2 regions of the Stenotrophomonas sp. 96582_Sma genome follow, and region 1 is predicted to be linked to the other one. Evidence: riboswitches for the same ligand, from Rfam matches in the RefSeq annotation. Region 1 holds a riboswitch; the other holds the start of a gene.

Evidence for each region. Region 1 has a riboswitch for thiamine pyrophosphate ahead of thiC (phosphomethylpyrimidine synthase ThiC). Riboswitches for the same ligand answer to the same signal wherever they lie in the genome.
Region 2: linked by a shared signal. The riboswitch ahead of ACZK2R_RS00665 (TonB-dependent receptor) and the one ahead of thiC (phosphomethylpyrimidine synthase ThiC) in region 1 are both predicted to bind thiamine pyrophosphate.

The regions. Positions count from the first base shown of each region.
Region 1 is NZ_CM151122.1:4,105,484-4,108,896, forward strand. Features, by position in the region: gene thiC (phosphomethylpyrimidine synthase ThiC) at 1-1,804, opposite strand, end outside; TPP riboswitch at 1,887-1,988, opposite strand; gene ACZK2R_RS19200 (BCCT family transporter) at 2,234-3,413, shown strand, end outside.
Region 2 is NZ_CM151122.1:151,467-154,879, reverse strand. Features, by position in the region: gene ACZK2R_RS00675 (glycine zipper 2TM domain-containing protein) at 1-45, shown strand, start outside; gene ACZK2R_RS00670 (phosphotransferase enzyme family protein) at 171-1,295, shown strand; TPP riboswitch at 1,339-1,434, shown strand; gene ACZK2R_RS00665 (TonB-dependent receptor) at 1,505-3,413, shown strand, end outside.

The DNA.
Region 1 (3,413 bases):
CTTCCGACTTCTCCTTCATGCCGGCCTCGGCGTAGTCGCGCACGTCCTGGGTGATCTTCATCGAGCAGAAGTGCGGGCCGCACATCGAGCAGAAGTGCGCCAGCTTGTGCGCATCCTTCGGCAGCGTCTCATCATGGAATTCCTTGGCCTTCTCCGGGTCCAGCCCGAGATGGAACTGGTCTTCCCAGCGGAACTCGAAGCGTGCCTTGCTCAGCGCGTTGTCGCGCACCTGTGCGCCGGGGTGTCCCTTGGCCAGGTCGGCCGCATGCGCGGCGATGCGGTAGGCCATGATGCCGTCGCGTACGTCCTGGCGGTTGGGCAGGCCGAGGTGCTCCTTCGGCGTCACGTAGCACAGCATCGCCGTACCGAACCAACCGATCATCGCCGCACCGATCGCGCTGGTGATGTGGTCGTAGCCCGGTGCGATGTCGGTGGTCAGCGGCCCCAGCGTATAGAACGGCGCTTCGCCGCATTCGCGCAGCTGCTTGTCCATGTTCTCCTTGATCAGCTGCATCGGCACGTGGCCGGGGCCTTCGATCATGGTCTGCACGTCGTGCTTCCAGGCGATCTTCGTCAGTTCGCCCAGCGTCTCCAGCTCACCGAACTGCGCAGCGTCGTTGGCATCGGCGATGCAGCCCGGGCGCAGGCCGTCACCCAGCGAGAAGGTCACGTCATAGGCCTTCATGATTTCGCAGATGTCTTCGAAATGCGTGTAGAGGAAGTTCTCCTTGTGGTGTGCCAGGCACCACTTGGCCATGATCGAGCCACCGCGGCTGACGATGCCGGTGACCCGCTTGGCGGTGAGCGGAACATAGCGCAGCAGCACGCCAGCGTGGATGGTGAAGTAATCCACGCCCTGCTCGGCCTGTTCGATCAGCGTGTCACGGAAAATTTCCCAGGTGAGCGCCTCGGCGCGGCCGTCGACCTTCTCCAGCGCCTGGTAGATCGGCACGGTACCGATCGCCACCGGCGAGTTGCGGATGATCCACTCGCGGGTCTCATGGATGTGCTTGCCAGTGGACAGGTCCATCACCGTGTCACCGCCCCAGCGGATCGCCCACACCAGCTTCTCCACCTCCTCGGCAATGCCCGAGGAAACAGCGCTGTTGCCGATGTTGGCGTTGATCTTGGTCAGGAAATTGCGGCCGATGATCATCGGCTCGCTTTCCGGATGGTTGATGTTGTTGGGCAGCACCGCACGGCCGCGGGCGATTTCGTCGCGCACGAACTCCGGGGTGATGATCTTCTGGATCGAAGCGCCGAACGCCTCGCCCGGGTGCTGCTGCAGCAGCCCGGCATCGCGGATCGCGTCCAGCCGCTGGTTCTCGCGGATGGCGACGAATTCCATTTCCGGCGTGATGATGCCGCGGCGCGCGTAGTGCATCTGGGTGACGTTGGCACCTGCACGCGCACGGCGAGGCAGGCTGCGCGCGGGGAAGCGCACCGCATCAAGCTTCGGGTCATGCTCGCGATCGCGACCGAACGAAGAGCTCAGTCCTTCCAGCCGCTCGGTATCACCGCGTTCTTCCACCCAGCCGCGACGCAGTGCCGGCAAACCAGCGGACAGATCGATGCGCACCTCCGGATCGGTGTACGGGCCCGACGTGTCGTAAACGGTCACCGGTGCATTCTCTTCGCCGCCGAACAAGGTCGGCGTGCGGGTCAGCGCGATCTCGCGCATCGGCACCTGCAGATCCGGGCGTGAACCGGGCACGTGGATCTTGCGCGAGCCGGGAATGGGCCGGGTCACGGATTCGGAGAGTTGCTGGGCCTGTTGCTGCAGGGCGGAGAGCTGTGCGTTCATCGGGCATCGTCCAGGAAGGTCAGGGACGAAGCGGCGGCGCACTGCTGCCGCGCCCGGACGGTCCTTGGGCGGAGTCCGGGCATGGCTGCACTACAAAGCTTCCCTACGCCGGTATGAGCCGGATCAGGTTCCAAGGGACTGTCTCAACCGTGGCCACATGGCCGCGGTACCCCCGCTTCTTGGTGTGCATTAGAGCATAGAACGCACTGCAGCTCCTGGCTGTTCCATCCACGCACGGCGTGGATCCGCTGTTTCTGTATTAACAGAACCGTGACATCGCATTCAGTAACGTGCACACGCATCGTGCCGCTGCGGCCGGTGTTTCCCCGCCGCCTCCGCGGCCCCTGCCCGGTCTGTGCTGCATGTCGCCGGCCCCTCGCAGCAAGCTCTGCTCGCTCCCCTCAATCCCTTGATCGGAGAAGCTCCTTCATGGTGTTTCGCGTTTCCATCGCACTGGTTCTGCTTCTGGTGCTGCTTGCCGGTGTTGCACCCGGCCCCTTCAATACCGTGGTGCAGTCGGTACTGGCCGATGTCATCCGCAGTGTCGGCTGGCTCTATCTTCTGGTCGTGTTCCTGGCACTGACGTTCCTGATGTATCTGGCATTCGGTCGCTTCGGCAACCTGCGCATCGGCGGTGAAGATGCCGAGCCGGAGTTCTCGCGCGCCAGCTGGATGTCGATGCTGTTCGCCGCCGGCATGGGCATCGGCCTTGTGTTCTGGGGCGCCGCCGAGCCGATTTCCCACTTCACCAAGCCTCCGGAAGGCCTCGCACCGCAGAGCATGGACGCGGCGCGGGCTTCGATGCGCTATGCATTCTTCCACTGGGGCCTGCACCCGTGGGCGATCTACGCGCTGATCGGCCTGGCCATGGCCTGGTTCCAGTTCAACCGCAATGGCCGTGGACTGGTCAGTGACATGCTGCAACCGATCATCGGCCGGCACCATCGCGGCTGGATCGGACGCGTGGTCAACATCGCCGCGGTTGTTGCCACTGCCATTGGCGTGGCCACCACGCTGGGGTTCGGTACCATCCAGATCGCTGCCGGCATGGAACGCGTGTTCGGCCTGCACGCGGGTGTGCCACTGCAGCTGACCATCATCGCCATCGCGTTCGTGCTGTACATGGCCTCCACCGCCAGCGGTGTCGAGCGCGGGGTGAAGTGGCTGTCCAACTTCAATCTTGCGCTGGCCGCGCTTCTTGCGGCCACCGTACTGGTGCTGGGTCCGACCGGATTCATCTTCGATACGTTCACCACCACACTGGGGTCGTACCTCAACCAGCTGGTGACGATGAGCCTGCGCATGTCGCCGTTCTCGGGCAGCACATGGGTGGCGGACTGGACCATCTTCTACTGGGCGTGGTGGATTTCCTGGGCCCCGTTCGTCGGCTCGTTCATCGCGCGCATCTCGCGTGGGCGCAGCGTCCGCGAGTTCGTCATCGGCGTCGTGCTGGCACCCACGGTGCTGGGCTTCTTCTGGTTCGCGGTGTTTGGTGGTACTGCGCTGTGGGCGCAGATCTTCGGCCACGCCGACCTGGTGCAGGCGCTGGGCAATGGCTATGAAACGGTGCTGTTCACCCTGTTTGACAGCATGCCGCTGCCCTTGCTGC
Region 2 (3,413 bases), 1.1 Mb from region 1:
GACAACCGCTACTACCACGACCGCGGCCGCCATCGCGGCTGGTAAGCAGCGCGGCATCCCCCATGCCGATGCACGGACGGGCGGGTCGATGACCCGCCCGTTTGCGTTGCGGGCGGCCATGGCGTTGAATTCGCACCCTTGGATGTGACTTTCCCCATTGGGGCTGCGGCATGACTTCTTCTTCCCACCGGGTGCAGGGCCTCAACAACGACGAGGTCGCTGCCGACTGGCCGCCGATCAGCACCGCAGACCTCGCGTGGCTGCGCCAGCGCTTTCCGCAGCTGGATGCGGGCAGCCAGCCGCACTGGCACAGTCCTCGACCGTTGTCGGCCGCCGCCATCGTCAATGGCACGCGCGGACCGGTGTTCATCAAGCGCCACCACCACAGCGTTCGCAGCGCCGCCTGCCTGGAAGAAGAACACCACTTCATCGCCCATCTCGCTGCCGCCGGCGTACCGGTGGTGCAGGTGCTGGCGGCAACCGATGGCCACACCGCAGTAGAGCACGGCGAATGGACCTTCGAACTGCATGCCGTGGGCGTGGGCGAGGACCTGTACCGCGATGCCGTGTCGTGGTCGTTGCTGACCGATGTCGCGCAGGCCCGCGAAGCCGGCCGCATGCTGGCCCGGCTGCACCGTGCCGCCGCCAGCTATCACGCGCCACAGCGCAGTACCCATGTGCTGGTCGCGCGCGACGATCTGATCCGCGCCGACGATCCCATCGCCGCGATCAAAGCCGAACTGCCCACACGACCGGGGCTGGCCCGCTACCTCGCGCGCATTCCATGGGAAACCCAGCTTCGCCGCGACGTGCTGCCGTGGCATGCCGGCCTGGCCGAACGCCTGCGCGACGAGCCACGGCTGTGGGCGCACAACGACTGGCATGTCTCCAACCTGCTGTGGCGCGACGGGCAGGTCAGCACCGTGCTGGATTTCGGCCTGGCTTCGCCCACCAGCGCACTGTTTGACTTCGCCACCGCGATCGAGCGCAACGCAGTGGCGTGGCTGGAACTGGAGCGCGGCATGGAGGCGGTGCGCATCGACATCGCACTGGCGTTGCTCGACGGCTACCGCCAGCTGCTGCCGTTGTCGGCAGCACGCGTGCACCTGCTGGCCGACCTGCTGCCGATGGTCCATTTCGACTTTGCACTGTCCGAAGTGGAGTACTTCGAAGGCGTCACCGGCTCGACCGCGAACGCGGATGTGGCCTGGCAGCCCTTCATGCTGGGGCACCCGGCGTGGTTCCACAGCGCGCCGGGGCAGGCACTGCTGCAGGCGCTGCACGCGGCAGCCTGAAGGGCACCGGCTCGCAAATCCGTACCATTTGTAGTGAAATGGTCACCTGAAGCGGGGGTGCCTGGATCTGCCAGGCTGAGAGAGTCCCTTGGAACCTGATCCGGTTTGCACCGGCGTAGGGAGCTTTGAGCCGCAGCCACACCCCCGTCATGGGCCGGTGCACCTGCGCGCCGTCGCTTCGTCTCCCTTGTTGTCCGAAGACGAACCGAATGAACCGCTGCCTGCGCCCCACCCTGCTCTCCCTCGCCCTCTGCGCCGCCTTGCCGCTGCATGCCAGCGAGGCCGACGCTGCCACCGATGCGGCTGCCACCGGCGCCGAGCGCTCGCCCACCGAACTGGCGGCAGTGCGCGTGCAGGCCGGCAAACCCAAGGCCGATACCTCACGCGTGAACGCCTTCGGTGGTGGGTCATGGAAGGACACCCCGGCCTCGGTGAACGTGCTCGAGCGCGACTACCTCGACCGCCGCCAGGTGCGTTCGCTGTCCGAGCTGGCCAGCAACGATGCCTCGCTGGGTGATGCGTATGCGCCGGTGGGTTACTACCAGAACGTCGCCATCCGCGGCTTTGCGCTGGACGCCGCCACCGGCTACCGCTTCAACGGCCTGTCCATCGCCGGCGAACAGCGCCTGGCGCTGGAGAACGTGCAGTCGGTTGAGATCCTCAAGGGTGAAGCCGGCCTGGCCGCGGGTGTGATGGCGCCCGGCGGGATCATCAACTACATCGGCAAGCGCCCGGCCGAAGTGCGCACCGCCACGCTCGGTACCGACTCGGAAGGCTCGCGCTACGTCGCCGTCGATGTCGGCCACTGGATCACCCCGCGTTTCGGCCTGCGCCTGAATGCCGCATGGGATTCCAGCAATTCCTACGTCGAGCACGCCGATGGTCGCCGCAACTTCTACTCGCTGGCCGCCGACTGGCTGATTGGCGAACGCGGCAAGCTGGAAGTGGATGCCAACTACCAGACCAGTTCGCAGCGCTCGGTGTCGGGCTACCAGCTGCTGGGCGCGCGCGAGCTGCCGCACGGCGTGGATCGCGAATTCCTGCTCGGCTACCAGCCCTGGCAGCGCCCGGTGGATATCGCCAGCACCAACATCACCGCGTTGCACACCTACGACTTCAACGATGCCTGGCAGTCGCGCGTCTCGGTCGGCCACAGCCGCTCGGTGATCGATGACAACGTCGCCTTCGCCTATGGCTGCTACTACGCCACGCAGTGCGCCGATGGCAGCGTGCCGGGCAACTACTTCGCGCCCAATGGCGACTACGACGTCTACGACTACCGCAGCCCGGACGACACCCGCCGCAACCAGCAGGCCCGTGCCGAGCTGCGCGGCCGCTTCGAGACCGGCAGCGTCGGCCATGAGTTGACCATCGGTGCCGACTACTTCCGCCGCACGGTAGACAAGCACCCGAGCGTCAACGAGTACGTCGGCACCAGCAACATCCACGACGCACAGGTGCCGGTGTTCGAGCCGTCGCCGAAGATTCCAGGGCCGTCCGCACGACGCCTGGACAGCCGCCAGACCGCGTTCTTCGCGCTGGACCGGATGAGCTTCGGTGATGACTGGCAGTGGCTGGCCGGCGGCCGCTTCGTGCGCCTGGACGAGCGTGCCTACGACAAGCGTGGCACCCCGCAGCGGCACAGCCGCCTGTCGCGCTTCCTGCCGCAGACCGCCGTGGTGTGGAAGGCTACCGACCAGCTCAACGCCTATGCCAGCTACGTGCGCGGCATCTCGCTGGGCCAGGAAGCGCCCTTCTGGACCAGCAACGCCGACACCTTCCTGCCGTCGGTGCAGTCGCGGCAGCTGGAAGTGGGCGTGAAGTACGTGCCGGTCGAGGCGCTGACGCTGGGCGCAGCCGTGTTCCGCATTTCGCAGCCGTACCAGTACGCCAGGCCGGACAACAGCGAGGTCGGCTACACCTTCGTCGAGGAAGGCACGCAGACCCACACCGGCCTGGAGCTGACCGCCAACGGCCAGCTGACCGATGCGCTGCAGATCGTGGCCAGCGCCAGCATGCTGCAGGCACGAGCGCGCGACACCGGCACCCCGGCCTATGAAGGCCATCAGCTGGTGAACGTGCCGAAGGTGCGCGCCAGCGTGCACGTGGCCTACGCGC